One region of the Salipaludibacillus sp. HK11 genome, then DNA from elsewhere that is predicted to be linked to it. Evidence: a T-box and tRNA genes for the amino acid it is inferred to sense, from the RefSeq annotation. Region 1 holds a T-box; the other holds one or more tRNA genes.

Region 1 (7,685 bases):
ACGGTCCAAGAATTAGAGTCAAAGAGATTAATTCATCTATAGATTGGACATCACAAGTACCATCAGTGGCTAGTATTAATATGATTCCGACACATTCACCTTCTCTAAAAATAGGAATCATGAAGAAATCATCAAGATAAAACTTTTCTACTAATATTGACTTGTCCATATCCTCTTTCTTTATCAAATGCGAGTTGGTAGAATTGTATGTTTTTATTATATCTTCTACTTTTTTTTCTTCTATTTTATAAAAATCTTTAATATTTAAAGTTAACGAATCTGATGAAGCCTTGCAGTAAAATGATGATTTTAATGAGTCTTTCAAAAAGACCATTACTTCACCGGAATTAACATATTCTTCGATAACTCGAACAAAAGCTCTTGAAAAAAATTCAGCATCCTCTGTATAATCTGTCTCATTTAACATTTTCGTTATCGTTGAGTGAATATTTTTATCTTTCTTCGCTTGGTTAAGTTTTTTATCTGTTTGGAGCTTTTGAGAAGCCAACCTCACCACCTGACTTAACCCATCTAAATAAGCTTGAAGAACGACTGAATCTTGTTTGGGATCATCATCGATAACACCTAACAACCCCTCCCACTTATATAAATCATCTTCAACCGTGACTTCCGTTGTCAAAACATGATAAAAAGGATTGGTTTCATTTAACACTTTCCCTACTAAATCATTAGAAAAGTCAACCATATTGGGAGAAACACTTCCTCGCTGACGAACTACTTTAACTTCTCCACTTCTTTCAGCGAAAAATACAATAGAAGGGCTGTATTGCTTGTAAGTTGAATTTCCTTCTCTAAAAACAGTGTCAAGAATGCGAGAGAATTGTTCTAATAATAGTTTTCCACTCATGTTTTCCCCTTCCCTCTAATAAAATACCTACATAATTTAATATTAAAAGTCAATCCATAGTACTAATTATACATGCCAATGAAGGTTTTTTAACGATTAAATTAATAATTTTTTCAACTTTATTGTATGTGCTCTTTGAGACGTTGCTATTGATATTAAAATTTGTATTTCATACGTTTGTTTGCCATCACCTTTGAGTCACGAACTTTACTCAGAGAAAAAATAATCTTGCTGTTTAACAGGCTATTTCTAAGCAATAGCGATACTCAATTTATGGATAATGGTTTACCTTTTTCTAGTAGTTAATTAAAACCTCTATACATTACCTTGACTTCGTTCATAAAAAATTATACACTGTACGTTGTGCAAATAAGATAGCCAATGTGAACGTCATAGAGTTCATTTCATTCCCGCAATGTGCGAGGGGTATTGCGTAACTTTTAGCTGTCGAAGCGAAGATGCCTAAAATGAAATGTCTGTGTGTACGGGATTACAACTGTTAATTATTTCACGAAATCTTATCATTTTAAAGGAGGAGACATATATGTCTCGATATACTGGACCAACTTGGAAACTTTCCCGCCGTCTTGGAATTTCTTTAAGCGGAACTGGAAAAGAGCTTCAAAAACGCCCCTACGGACCTGGGCAACATGGACCGAATTCAAGAAGAAAATTAACTGAATATGGAATTCAGCTTCAAGAAAAGCAGAAGCTCCGCCATATGTACGGCATGACTGAACGTCAATTCAGTAAACTCTTCGAACAAGCTGGTAAACAACCTGGTATTCACGGTGAAAACTTCATGATTCTTCTTGAATCACGTTTGGACAACATTGTTTATCGTTTAGGACTTACTCGTACACGTGCTCAAGCACGTCAATTAGTAAACCATGGTCACGTTACTGTTGATGGAAAGCGAGTTGACATTCCATCATACCGTGTGCGCCCTGGACAAACTCTTGGACTTCGTGAAAAATCACGTAACCTTGATATTGTTAAAGCAGCTTTAGAAGTTAATGACTTCACACCAAGTTATGTTGAATTCGATGCAGATAAATTAGAAGGAACGTTCACTCGTTTACCTGAACGCTCTGAGTTACCTGCAGAAATCAACGAACAATTAATTGTTGAGTGGTACTCTCGTTAATATATATGATTGGAAAGCACAGCCTAATAAAGGCTGTGCTTTTTTTGTTGTCACACTTTTTGCCACCAAATCAGGCATTGGCACTGGCTTCTACTCCTTCTATTCAAAATTAACTATTAAAAAAAAATAGTATTCGACAAGTCATTGATCGTTATCTATCTCCTGTTTGGGAAGTAACCAATGTTTTTTAATTTTTTTATGATCGGTCTGATTGGTTTCTTTCCTTCAACAGCGTTTTACTACGGCTCTGTCCTTCTTGTTCTTGGAGCATTGCATTGGTTTTATTAGCTATTAGAGGATCATTTTTCAATGCAGATTATATTAAGGGGACGTGATACCTAGCGACTTAATAACATTAAACTTTCCCCAATTGACTCGCCACTAGGGTACAAGTTGATTCGCCGAATGACGCTTTGAATAATTCGAAAAAACTCGTGTGCTATTATGAAAGCACACGAGTTTTTCTTTAATACTTTATTAAAAAGAATTTCTTTTTCCCTCGACGAATGATCGTAAATTGGCCATCGATCTTATTTGCCTCACCCATCACTTTATCTACATCTTGGCACCGGTCACCATTAATATAAATCGCTCCGTTATTGATATCTTCTCTAGCTTGCCGCTTTGATGATGAGATGCCAGACTCGATTAGAAGGTCAACGAGTCCCTTCTCTCCCTCTGCCACCTGATAAGACGGAACATCCTTGAAACCTTGCAGAACTTCATCCCCAGTTAGTGTCTTTAAGTCCCCTCCGCCAAATAAAGCAGCACTGATCCTTTTAGCCTGTACTAGAGCTTGCTCGTCGTGAACAAAACGAGTTAACTCTTCGGCTAGTTTCTTATGAGGCTTTCTTTCATGCGCTCGTTCCTTAAGTTCCTCCTCAAGCTGATCAATTTCTTCTTTAGAGAGAAACGTAAAAAACTTCAGAAATTTAATTACATCATGATCGTCAGTATTTAATAAAAACTGATAAAATTCGTATGGTGATGTTTTTTCGGGATCAAGCCAGATTGCGCCACCTTCTGTTTTCCCAAACTTTGAACCATCTGCTTTCGTCACTAATGGGATAGTAAAGCCAAATGCTTTAGGTCGATCTGTTTCTTCAGCACCAGACATACGACGGATAAGCTCTAGTCCAGCTGTAATATTTCCCCATTGATCACTTCCACCAATTTGCAGTTTGACACCTTCTTCTTTGTTGAGTCTATAGAAATCATAAGACTGAAGAATTTGGTAAGTAAACTCCGTAAATGAAATTCCTGTAGAAATTCGTGATTCCACTGAATCTTTCGCTAACATGTAGTTCAAACCGAAATATTTACCGACATCTCGCAAAAAATCAATTAAAGTCATCGAACCGATCCAGTCATAATTATTAACAAGAGTTGAACCATTTTCTCCTTCAAAGTCAAGAAATCTCATCAGTTGATCTTTTATTTTAACACTGAAGCCTTCAACAACATCTTGTTCATTCAATGTTCGTTCTGCTTTTTTACCACTCGGGTCACCAATCAGACCAGTTGCGCCTCCCACAAGTGGATATGGTTTATGACCCTCCAGTTGAAAACGACGAAGCGTTAATATTGTCAGTAAATGCCCAATATGAAGACTGTCTCCTGTTGGGTCAAATCCACAATATAGCTTGACGGACTCTTTATCTAATAAGTCTTGCAACCCTTCTTCATCCGTTACTTGATTCACTAATCCTCGAAACTTTAAATCATCTAATAATGTCATTCTGCTCCACCTCTTATTATCATTTTAACAATTTCCCTACTAATAACTCGTGTTTCTTATTTTAGCTAAAAAATAGGTTCCATCTACTTCGAAGGGGGACATCTATAAGATACAAAAAAACGCCCCTTATAAAATAAGGGACGATTAGATCGCGGTACCACCCTGATTGAGAAATATATAGACTTCCCCAGCTCAAAAAATGAGTTATCGCCTCAACTACGGTTCGTGTTTCTACGAACAAACTCCAAGGTGGTAATTCATTTTGCATCTTTGTACCGATTCACAGCACACATCGGTTCTCTGAGACAGGGAGACGAAAATTACTAAATCCTTTTCATTGTTCAAATTATTTTCCTGTATGTTGTTTATTTTTATCATACTCTCAGATTCTTTGTCAATATTAGAATGAATATTCATTCTAGGCTATATTCAAGGTACTTGAATATGCTATAATATGTTTGACTTTTAGGAGGTAATTAAATGAATGACTCTAAATTTTCACTAAAACAAATATTTAATAGAAAAGAGCCTAAATATGTAATAAAAGGGGTTCGTGTAACTTCTCAAGTATTTTGGAACTTATTTTTAATTTTTTCTACAATTGCCCTTATTTCGATGTTTTTTGTTGGTGGAGCAGCTGCAGGATACTTTGCCTCATTAGTTCATGATGAACCAATTCATGACTACGAAGAGATGGAAAGAGATATTTATGACTATGAAGAAGCCACCGAGATTTATTTCGCAGACGACATCTATTTGGGAGATTTACCAACCCCACTCGAACGAAGAGAAGTATCGTTGGAAGACATTTCTGATCACTTAATTAATGCTGTCATCGCTACTGAGGATGAATATTTCTTTGAGCACGAAGGTGTTGTTCCTAAAGCATTATTTCGTGCTTTATATCAAGATTTTTCAAATGCAAGCACCCAAACAGGTGGAAGTACGTTAACGCAGCAGCTAATTAAAAATCAGATGCTAACGAGTGAAGTTACTCATGACAGGAAAGCAGTTGAAATTCTACTTGCTATGAGAGTGGAAAACTTCTTTGAAAAAGACCAAATATTAGAAGCATATTTAAATGTTGTCCCATTTGGACGAAATGCAAATGGAAGACAAATCGCTGGTGCTGAAGCTGCAGCACAAGGTATTTTTGATGTTAATGCAAATGAGTTAAATATTGCTCAGGCTGCCTTTATTGCAGGTCTACCACAAAGTCCGTTTGCTTATACACCCTTCACTGCCCAAGCAGAAGTGAAAGAAAATTTTGATGCCGGCTTAAATCGAATGCAAACAGTATTAAATAGGATGCATGTCCATGGCTATATTTCTGATTCTGAACTAGAAGAAGCAAATAATTATGATATAAAAGATAATTTAGCCGAACGGAAACCAAGTAGTTACGATGAATACCCGGAAGTTATTCAAGAAGTAAACGCACGAACACCTGAAAAACTGGCACAAGCTTTAATGGAACAGGATGGTATTATATTAGAAGATATTGAAGATGAGAGTCAAAGAACGTTAACCGAGAATCGTTATAAGGAAGAGGCTCAACGCTCTTTACAACGAAATGGGTACAAAGTTCATTTAACGATAGATAAAGACATATACGACGCACACGCTGATATTGTTGAAAACTTTGATTACTTCGGTCCGGATAGAGATGTCACTTTCGCTAATGATGAAGGGGAAGAAATCACCTCAAAATATATGGAGCAAACTTCTTCTATATTACAAGATAACAAAACTGGTAGAATTATTAGCTTTGTTGGTGGTAGAGACTTTGAGGAATCACAAGTAAACTATGCCACTTTTGAAAAGCGAGCTACTGGCTCTACTATGAAACCTTTACTCACATATGGCGTTGGCTTTGAAACCGGGGTAATTCAACCAGGATTTATCACACCTGATGTTCCGACTTTTAATATTGATGGTGACGGTAAAGAGTTTACAAATTTCGATAATCGTCATTTAGGTTTGATGACAGCTAGGGAAGCACTTCAACGATCGAGAAATACTCCAGCTGTCCGAGAGTTCCGAAAAGTTGATCATCAAATTGCACAAGATGCGTTGATTAACATGGGCTTTCAACCTTATTTCGTTGGAAACGAACCCTTCCCTGGGTCTCCATTAGGAACAATATTTATGACTAATGAGCGTAATACAAATGCCTTCTCTTTATTTGGTAACGAAGGGAAACGCTCAGATAGTTATATGATTGATCGGATTGAGGACTCCGACGGTAATGTCATTTTTGAACAAGAAACAGTAGAAACGGAAGTGTTCTCACCTCAAACTAATTACTTGATGATTGATATGATGCGAGATGTACTAAGATCTCCTGGTACGGCTTCCGGAATACCTAGTCAACTAAATTTCTCAGCTGATTGGGCTGGGAAAACTGGTACAACTGGAGGACCTGAGGATTATTGGTTTGTCGGTTTTAACCCTAATGTCACGCTAAGTACGTGGATCGGATATAAAGGCATTGAAGGGCAAGATAATATCAAGATCGGTGACGTTGGTGGTTATAGCTACGGTCAACGCACGCAAATGCTTTGGGCAAGTTTGGCTAACGCAGCTCATGAATTTGATCCTGATCTTATGGCACCTTCTGAGAACTTTGAATCTCCAGGCGGAATTGTCAGAGAAACGATCTGCGGAATCTCTGGAAAATTACCTTCCGACTTATGCCGTGAAGCAGGCCTTTTAACGACAGATTTATTTAATGTTAACTTCGTTCCTACAGAACAGGATGATAGCTTATCAAGAGTGCAATACGTTCGTGTGAATGATAGCATGTATAAAGCTCTCGCCTCTACTCCTAGCGAGTTCACGAAAGCGGGTGTCTCTGTTAAGGAAGAATACTTTGATTTCGCCGATGGTGATATTTCGCAGTATATCCCTGATGATTGGGATGATCTCGTGCCAGATATAGATGCTCCAGACAATGGGAACACACCAGGATCTTTAAGCTCAGTATCTGCGTCAGGTAGTAGAATTTCTTGGAGTGAGCATCCTGCAGGTGATGTGGTTGGATACAGAGTTTACTATTCATCAATTGAAGGCGAAAGTTTCAGAGAAGTGGATAGTGTCCGGTGGGACGAAGATTTCAGCTACTCAGGTAGAGATGGAGCATATTACGTTACTGCCGTTGATGTAGCTGGTCGAGAGTCATCAGCTAGTGATGAAGTCATTCTAGGTAGCTTGGCTACCCCTGAACCAGAAGAAGAGGAGGAAGAAGAAGATCCTCCTTCTGAGGACGAGCCCTCTGACAATAACAACTCCGAGAACGGCTCTGATAATGGATCTAATAACAACAACTCTAATAACGGGAATAATAATAACGCTACTCGTGACGATGAGGATGACGAAGAAAATACCGATAACACCAATAATAATAATAATAATAACGAAACTAATAATTCCAACAACAATGAAGATAACGACAATAATACCGAAAATGAAAATAATAACAACAACAACAATAATAATAATAATAACCGACAAAACAGTAATTAATACAATCAAAACTCTACCAGCTAGCCAAACAAAAGCTTCGTCTTTTGTTTGGCTAGTGTTATTCAATAAACGTTTTTCTCTCTTCTTTGATTTGAATATGATATAGTAAACTAAAGGTCTTTTTCTGACTATTAAGACAACATTTTTTTGCCAAATGGTTGAAGGTGGGGTGTCTGTGAAACATCAAAAAAATTATCATTATTTAGAAACAAAAGCAAAAGATGGAAGAACTTTTCTTATTGAAGGACCCGTAGCCAAGAACGTGATCGAGGAGTGCGAATTTGATGAAGGACTTGTCGCTTTTAGACCACCTAAGCAACAAAGAAAAGCGTTGTTACAAGTCGCCGATTTAGCTGAGAGTAGAATTATGATTGCAAGAGAAGCAGATAAGATAGTCGGTTACGCCA
Region 2 (7,685 bases), 320 kb from region 1:
GAGTTTGATCCTGGCTCAGGACGAACGCTGGCGGCGTGCCTAATACATGCAAGTCGAGCGCAGGAAGCAAGCAGATCCCTTCGGGGTGACGCTTGTGGAATGAGCGGCGGACGGGTGAGTAACACGTGGGCAACCTGCCTTGTAGACTGGGATAACTCCGGGAAACCGGAGCTAATACCGGATGACCATTTGAATCGCATGATTCGAATGTAAAAGTGGGGAGCAATCCTCATACTACGAGATGGGCCCGCGGCGCATTAGCTAGTTGGTAAGGTAATGGCTTACCAAGGCAACGATGCGTAGCCGACCTGAGAGGGTGATCGGCCACACTGGAACTGAGACACGGTCCAGACTCCTACGGGAGGCAGCAGTAGGGAATCATCCGCAATGGGCGAAAGCCTGACGGTGCAACGCCGCGTGAACGATGAAGGTTTTCGGATCGTAAAGTTCTGTTATGAGGGAAGAACAAGTGCCGTTCGAATAGGGCGGCACCTTGACGGTACCTCACGAGAAAGCCCCGGCTAACTACGTGCCAGCAGCCGCGGTAATACGTAGGGGGCAAGCGTTGTCCGGAATTATTGGGCGTAAAGCGCGCGCAGGCGGTCTCTTAAGTCTGATGTGAAAGCCCACGGCTCAACCGTGGAGGGTCATTGGAAACTGGGAGACTTGAGTGTAGGAGAGGAAAGTGGAATTCCACGTGTAGCGGTGAAATGCGTAGATATGTGGAGGAACACCAGTGGCGAAGGCGACTTTCTGGCCTACAACTGACGCTGAGGCGCGAAAGCGTGGGGAGCAAACAGGATTAGATACCCTGGTAGTCCACGCTGTAAACGATGAGTGCTAGGTGTTAGGGGTTTCGATGCCCTTAGTGCCGAAGTTAACACATTAAGCACTCCGCCTGGGGAGTACGGCCGCAAGGCTGAAACTCAAAGGAATTGACGGGGGCCCGCACAAGCAGTGGAGCATGTGGTTTAATTCGACGCAACGCGAAGAACCTTACCAGGTCTTGACATCCTCTGAACAGCTAGGAGACTAGCCTTTCCCCTTCGGGGGACAGAGTGACAGGTGGTGCATGGTTGTCGTCAGCTCGTGTCGTGAGATGTTGGGTTAAGTCCCGCAACGAGCGCAACCCTTGATCTTAGTTGCCAGCATTCAGTTGGGCACTCTAAGGTGACTGCCGGTGATAAACCGGAGGAAGGTGGGGATGACGTCAAATCATCATGCCCCTTATGACCTGGGCTACACACGTGCTACAATGGATGGTACAAAGGGTTGCAAGACCGCGAGGTCAAGCCAATCCCATAAAGCCATTCTCAGTTCGGATTGCAGGCTGCAACTCGCCTGCATGAAGCCGGAATTGCTAGTAATCGCGGATCAGCATGCCGCGGTGAATACGTTCCCGGGCCTTGTACACACCGCCCGTCACACCACGAGAGTTTGTAACACCCGAAGTCGGTGAGGTAACCTTTTGGAGCCAGCCGCCGAAGGTGGGACAGATGATTGGGGTGAAGTCGTAACAAGGTATCCGTACCGGAAGGTGCGGATGGATCACCTCCTTTCTAAGGAGCTCTAAGCTCAACTTATTGAATCGAACTTCGCTTTGGCCTTTTTGTTTAGTTTTGAGAGGTTATACTCTCAAGACTTCTTTTCTTCTAATGGAAGAAAGAAGAGAATGACTAGCACATGATTGCCGTGCTTTGACCTTTGAAAACTGGATAACGATAAATGAATGAATCACCGGTTTGACACAGAAATGAATCTTCGGATTCATGGAAGAGTGAACCGAGTGTCTTAGAATGTAAAGCCAAGAAAGACCGAGCAACACGTCCATTGATTTAAAATGGTTAAGCTAGAAAGGGCGCACGGTGAATACCTTGGCACTAGGAGCCGATGAAGGACGGGACGAACACCGAAATGCTTCGGGGAGCTGTAAGTAAGCTTTGATCCGGAGATATCCGAATGGGGGAACCCCTTATCCGTAATGGGATAAGATCCACATCTGAATCAATAGGGTGTGAGAAGGCAGACCTGGGGAACTGAAACATCTTAGTACCCAGAGGAAGAGAAAGCAAATGCGATTTCCTGAGTAGCGGCGAGCGAAACGGAAACAGCCCAAACCAAGAGGCTTGCCTCTTGGGGTTGTAGGACATTCCATACGGAGTTACAAAGAGTGAGCGTAGGCGAAGCGATCTGGAAAGGTCCGCGAGACAAGGTAAAAGCCCTGTAGTCGAAACGTTCACTCCTCCGGAGTGTATCCTGAGTACGGCGGGACACGTGAAACCCCGTCGGAATCTGGGAGGACCATCTCCCAAGGCTAAATACTCCCTAGTGACCGATAGTGAACCAGTACCGTGAGGGAAAGGTGAAAAGTACCCCGGAAGGGGAGTGAAAGAGATCTTGAAACCGTGTGCCTACAAGTAGTTGGAGCCCTATGATTTTCCTTCGGGAAAGTAACGGGTGACAGCGTGCCTTTTGTAGAATGAACCGGCGAGTTACGATTACGTGCAAGGTTAAGTTGAAGAGACGGAGCCGCAGCGAAAGCGAGTCTGAATAGGGCGAATGAGTACGTGGTTGTAGACCCGAAACCGGGTGATCTACCCATGTCCAGGGTGAAGTCCAGGTAACACTGGATGGAGGCCCGAACCCACGCACGTTGAAAAGTGCGGGGATGAGGTGTGGGTAGGGGTGAAATGCCAATCGAACTCGGAAATAGCTGGTTCTCCCCGAAATAGCTTTAGGGCTAGCCTCGAGGGTAGAGTCTTGGAGGTAGAGCACTGATTGGACTAGGGGTCCCTACAGGATTACCGAATTCAGTCAAACTCCGAATGCCAATGACTTACTCCTCGGGAGTCAGACTGCGAGTGCTAAGATCCGTAGTCAAGAGGGAAACAGCCCAGACCATCAGCTAAGGTCCCAAAGTATACGTTAAGTGGAAAAGGATGTGGAGTTGCTTAGACAACCAGGATGTTGGCTTAGAAGCAGCCATCATTGAAAGAGTGCGTAATAGCTCACTGGTCGAGTGACTCTGCGCCGAAAATGTACCGGGGCTAAACGTATCACCGAAGCTATGGATAGACACCTTCGGGTGTCTGTGGTAGGGGAGCGTTCCAAGGGCGCTGAAGCATGACCGGAAGGACATGTGGAGCGCTTGGAAGTGAGAATGCCGGTATGAGTAGCGAAAAGAGGGGTGAGAATCCCCTCCGTCGAAAGCCTAAGGGTTCCTGAGGAAGGCTCGTCCGCTCAGGGTAAGTCGGGACCTAAGCCGAGGCCGAAAGGCGTAGGCGATGGCAAACAGGTTGAAATTCCTGTACCACCACGTTTCCGTTTGAGTGAAGGGGGGACGCAGGAAGGTAGGGTAAGCGCACTGATGGATATGTGCGTCGAAGCAGTGAGGCTGACAAGTAGGAAAATCCGCTTGTCTTAAGGTTGAGCTGTGATCGCGAGGGAAATTTTAGTACCGAAGTTCCTGATCCTACACTGCCAAGAAAAGCCTCTAGCGAGGAAACTGGTGCCCGTACCGCAAACCGACACAGGTAGGCGGGAAGAGAATTCTAAGACGCGCGGGAGAACTCTCGTTAAGGAACTCGGCAAAATGACTCCGTAACTTCGGGAGAAGGAGTGCTCTATTAGGGTGAAAGCCCGAGAGAGCCGCAGTGAATAGGCCCAAACGACTGTTTATCAAAAACACAGGTCTCTGCGAAGCCGCAAGGCGAAGTATAGGGGCTGACACCTGCCCGGTGCTGGAAGGTTAAGAGGAGGGGTTATCCTTCGGGAGAAGCTCTCAATTGAAGCCCCAGTAAACGGCGGCCGTAACTATAACGGTCCTAAGGTAGCGAAATTCCTTGTCGGGTAAGTTCCGACCCGCACGAAAGGTGCAACGATTTGGGCACTGTCTCAACGAGAGACCCGGTGAAATTATATTACCAGTGAAGATGCTGGTTACCCGCGACAGGACGGAAAGACCCCATGGAGCTTTACTGTAGCTTGATATTGGATTTCGGTACAGCTTGTACAGGATAGGTAGGAGCCTTGGAAACCGGAGCGCTAGCTTCGGTGGAGGCATTGGTGGGATACTACCCTGGCTGTACTGGAATTCTAACCTCGAACCGTGATCCGGTTCAGGGACAGTGTCTGGTGGGCAGTTTGACTGGGGCGGTCGCCTCCTAAAGAGTAACGGAGGCGCCCAAAGGTTCCCTCAGAATGGTTGGAAATCATTCGTAGAGTGCAAAGGCATAAGGGAGCTTGACTGCGAGACATACAGGTCGAGCAGGGACGAAAGTCGGGCTTAGTGATCCGGCGGCACCGTATGGAAGGGCCGTCGCTCAACGGATAAAAGCTACCCTGGGGATAACAGGCTAATCTCTCCCAAGAGTCCACATCGACGGGGAGGTTTGGCACCTCGATGTCGGCTCGTCGCATCCTGGGGCTGAAGTAGGTCCCAAGGGTTGGGCTGTTCGCCCATTAAAGCGGCACGCGAGCTGGGTTCAGAACGTCGTGAGACAGTTCGGTCCCTATCCGTCGCGGGCGCAGGAAATTTGAGAGGAGCTGTCCTTAGTACGAGAGGACCGGGATGGACACACCGCTGGTGTACCAGTTGTTCCGCCAGGAGCATCGCTGGGTAGCTACGTGTGGAAGGGATAAATGCTGAAAGCATCTAAGCATGAAGCCCCCCTCGAGATGAGATTTCCCATCACGCAAGTGAGTAAGATCCCTCAGAGAAGATGAGGTTGATAGGTCTCGTGTGGAAGCATGGCGACATGCGCAGCTGAGAGATACTAATCGATCGAGGGCTTAACCAATGCTTTGATTCGAAGACGATTCATTCATATACCATCGTTATCCAGTTTTGAGAGGTCAATATGACCGATCAATTTCATATGTCCAGTGACGATCGCGGAGAGGTCACACCCGTTCCCATGCCGAACACGGAAGTTAAGCTCTCCAGCGCCGATGATAGTTGGGGGATCTCCCCCTGTGAAAGTAGGACGTCGCTGGGCATACACATATGGGGCCTTAGCTCAGATGGGAGAGCGCCTGCTTTGCACGCAGGAGGTCAGCGGTTCGATCCCGCTAGGCTCCACCAATTTATTTTTGCAATAATAAATATTTTTGATTGTGGCGGTGTAGCTCAGCTGGCTAGAGCGTACGGTTCATACCCGTGAGGTCGGGGGTTCGATCCCCTCCGCCGCTACCATAAATTACATGGAGGAATACCCAAGTCTGGCTGAAGGGATTGGTCTTGAAAACCAACAGGGGTGTCAAAGCCCGCGGGGGTTCGAATCCCTCTTCCTCCTCCATATTTTTATAAGGTCCCGTGGTGTAGCGGTTAACATGCCTGCCTGTCACGCAGGAGATCGCGGGTTCGAATCCCGTCGGGACCGCCATTTTTTTATTTGTGCTTTTTTAAAATTTTGATCTTAAAGAAGTCAAGGGTTTAAAAGAAAAGATGTTTGAGCATACCTATGTATGTAATAAAGATTTAAATGAAGCTGACGAAGAATTTCGTAGCTTATCTTCAAGAAAATATGGAGGGGTAGCGAAGTGGCTAAACGCGGCGGACTGTAAATCCGCTCCTTCGGGTTCGGCAGTTCGAATCTGCCCCCCTCCACCAGTTTTAGGGGTATAGTTTAACGGCAAAACGAAGGTCTCCAAAACCTTTGATGCGGGTTCGATTCCTGCTACCCCTGCCAAATTATTTTGTGGCGGTTGTGGCGAAGGGGTTAACGCACCGGATTGTGATTCCGGCATTCGTGGGTTCAATTCCCATCAGCCGCCCCATTTATACATAATATAGGGCTATAGCCAAGCGGTAAGGCATCGGATTTTGATTCCGTGACCCGCAGGTTCGAATCCTGCTAGCCCTGCCATTATATGCGGAAATAGCTCAGTGGTAGAGCACCACCTTGCCAAGGTGGGGGTCGCGGGTTCGAATCCCGTTTTCCGCTCCAGAGCAGCTATGGTATTTAGCTCACTTATATGTTAGCTTTAAACCATCTATTGTATTTGTATGCGGGTGTAGTTTAGTGGTAAAACCTCAGCCTTCCAAGCTGATGATGTGGGTTCGATTCCCATCACCCGCTCCATTTTTTGATATCCTTAATGGGCCTGTAGCTCAGCTGGTTAGAGCGCACGCCTGATAAGCGTGAGGTCGGTGGTTCGAGTCCACTCAGGCCCACCATATTCCACAGTAGCTCAGTGGTAGAGCTATCGGCTGTTAACCGATCGGTCGTAGGTTCGAATCCTACCTGTGGAGCCATTAAGGAGAAGTACCCAAGTGGCTGAAGGGGCGCCCCTGCTAAGGGTGTAGGTCGCGTGAGCGGCGCGAGGGTTCAAATCCCTCCTTCTCCGCCACTTTTTTTCTGGCCCGTTGGTCAAGTGGTTAAGACACCGCCCTTTCACGGCGGTATCACGGGTTCGAATCCCGTACGGGTCACCACTTATTTTACAAAAAAGATATAAACCAAAAAGCAATTTCATTATCGTAAGCATCGTGAATATTCATGAGTGTAAAGCTGCGAGTCATTAGCTCAGTTGGTAGAGCATCTGACTTTTAATCAGAGGGTCGAAGGTTCGAATCCTTCATGGCTCACCATTACATAATCAAAGCATTCCTATATAGGGATGCTTTTCTTTTTGTTTTCCCTGTCAAAAAAATTTTTAAGAGAGTTCGAACTACCTCCCTCCGTTTTGGAATTAAAATAAAGATTTGTTTTGCTTGATAATTATTCATCTAAGTGCATCATGTATAGCTTAGTTTGACCATATGAGATCAAGTAATTACGATAATTCAGATCGGATTTAAAGTATTTGAGCAAATTGCTTGTTTGAAAAGGTTTTCACATGTTTTAATAAGAAACAATGAAAGTTAATTTCTTTCATACTTTAAAGGAATGGAGTGATCGAGATGGATTTGCGTCAAGATATAAAATTGTATCCATATCTTTTTAATAATGAATGGAAAGTAAGTGAAGGTGGAAAAACTGTTCAAATTAAATCACCTGATGATGGACGAGTTGTAGGAGAAGTTCCTGCTATGACTCAGGAAGAAGTCGATCTAGCTGTTAATAGTACTGCTGACGTTCAGGCAAACTGGGAAGCAACTGAAGGTCATGAGCGCTCTCAGCTGCTTCACCGTTGGGCTGATGAATTAGAGAAAATGACTGATGAGATAGGTGAAACAATTCAAGCGGAAGTGGGAAAAACACTTGCTGCTTCGAAGAGTGAAGTGAAGCGAACGGCACAATTGATTAGACATACAGCTGAAGAAGGTTTACGTACACATGGTAGCTTTATTCAAGGGGATGCCTTTCCTGGTGCTTCAAAAGCAACAAAAGCGATGGTACAAAAAGTTCCTCACGGAGTTGTCTTAGCGATTTCACCGTTCAATTATCCAGTAAATCTGGCAGCTTCTAAAATTGCACCAGCACTAATTACAGGAAATACAGTTGTTTTTAAGCCCGCTACACAAGGAGCAATCAGTGGATTATTGATGGTAAAGGCGTTGGTGAAAGCAGGACTTCCGAGTGGGGTAGTAAATGTTGTTACTGGGCGTGGATCTGTCATCGGTGATTTTATTGTGACACATCGAAAAGTTGACATGATTACTTTCACTGGAGGTACCGCTACTGGACAGCACATCGCGAAGAAATCTTCAATGATTCCAGTTGTTCTTGAGCTAGGTGGTA

The links. A T-box is a leader RNA that pairs with one kind of tRNA and senses whether it is charged. The one in region 1 lies ahead of tyrS (tyrosine--tRNA ligase), so its partner is inferred to be a tRNA-Tyr.
Region 2: it has a tRNA-Tyr gene. The T-box ahead of tyrS (tyrosine--tRNA ligase) is inferred to sense a tRNA for this amino acid. The anticodon was not compared.

What each region holds. Positions count from the first base shown of each region.
Region 1 covers NZ_CP181045.1:2,273,104-2,280,788, forward strand. The annotation lists gene ACM26V_RS11250 (diguanylate cyclase domain-containing protein) at 1-868, opposite strand, end outside; gene rpsD (30S ribosomal protein S4) at 1,413-2,015, shown strand; partial or broken gene ACM26V_RS11260 (cytochrome d ubiquinol oxidase subunit II) at 2,017-2,323, shown strand; gene tyrS (tyrosine--tRNA ligase) at 2,482-3,753, opposite strand; T-box leader at 3,887-4,100, opposite strand; gene ACM26V_RS11270 (transglycosylase domain-containing protein) at 4,234-7,278, shown strand; gene ACM26V_RS11275 (GNAT family N-acetyltransferase) at 7,454-7,685, shown strand, end outside.
Region 2 covers NZ_CP181045.1:2,592,456-2,600,140, reverse strand. The annotation lists rRNA gene ACM26V_RS12645 (16S ribosomal RNA) at 1-1,559, shown strand, start outside; rRNA gene ACM26V_RS12640 (23S ribosomal RNA) at 1,843-4,799, shown strand; rRNA gene rrf (5S ribosomal RNA) at 4,881-4,997, shown strand; tRNA gene ACM26V_RS12630 (tRNA-Ala) at 5,008-5,083, shown strand; tRNA gene ACM26V_RS12625 (tRNA-Met) at 5,118-5,194, shown strand; tRNA gene ACM26V_RS12620 (tRNA-Ser) at 5,205-5,297, shown strand; tRNA gene ACM26V_RS12615 (tRNA-Asp) at 5,309-5,384, shown strand; tRNA gene ACM26V_RS12610 (tRNA-Tyr) at 5,528-5,611, shown strand; tRNA gene ACM26V_RS12605 (tRNA-Trp) at 5,617-5,690, shown strand; tRNA gene ACM26V_RS12600 (tRNA-His) at 5,703-5,778, shown strand; tRNA gene ACM26V_RS12595 (tRNA-Gln) at 5,793-5,867, shown strand; tRNA gene ACM26V_RS12590 (tRNA-Gly) at 5,874-5,948, shown strand; tRNA gene ACM26V_RS12585 (tRNA-Gly) at 6,010-6,083, shown strand; tRNA gene ACM26V_RS12580 (tRNA-Ile) at 6,102-6,178, shown strand; tRNA gene ACM26V_RS12575 (tRNA-Asn) at 6,182-6,256, shown strand; tRNA gene ACM26V_RS12570 (tRNA-Ser) at 6,261-6,351, shown strand; tRNA gene ACM26V_RS12565 (tRNA-Glu) at 6,362-6,436, shown strand; tRNA gene ACM26V_RS12560 (tRNA-Lys) at 6,517-6,592, shown strand; gene ACM26V_RS12555 (NADP-dependent glyceraldehyde-3-phosphate dehydrogenase) at 6,905-7,685, shown strand, end outside.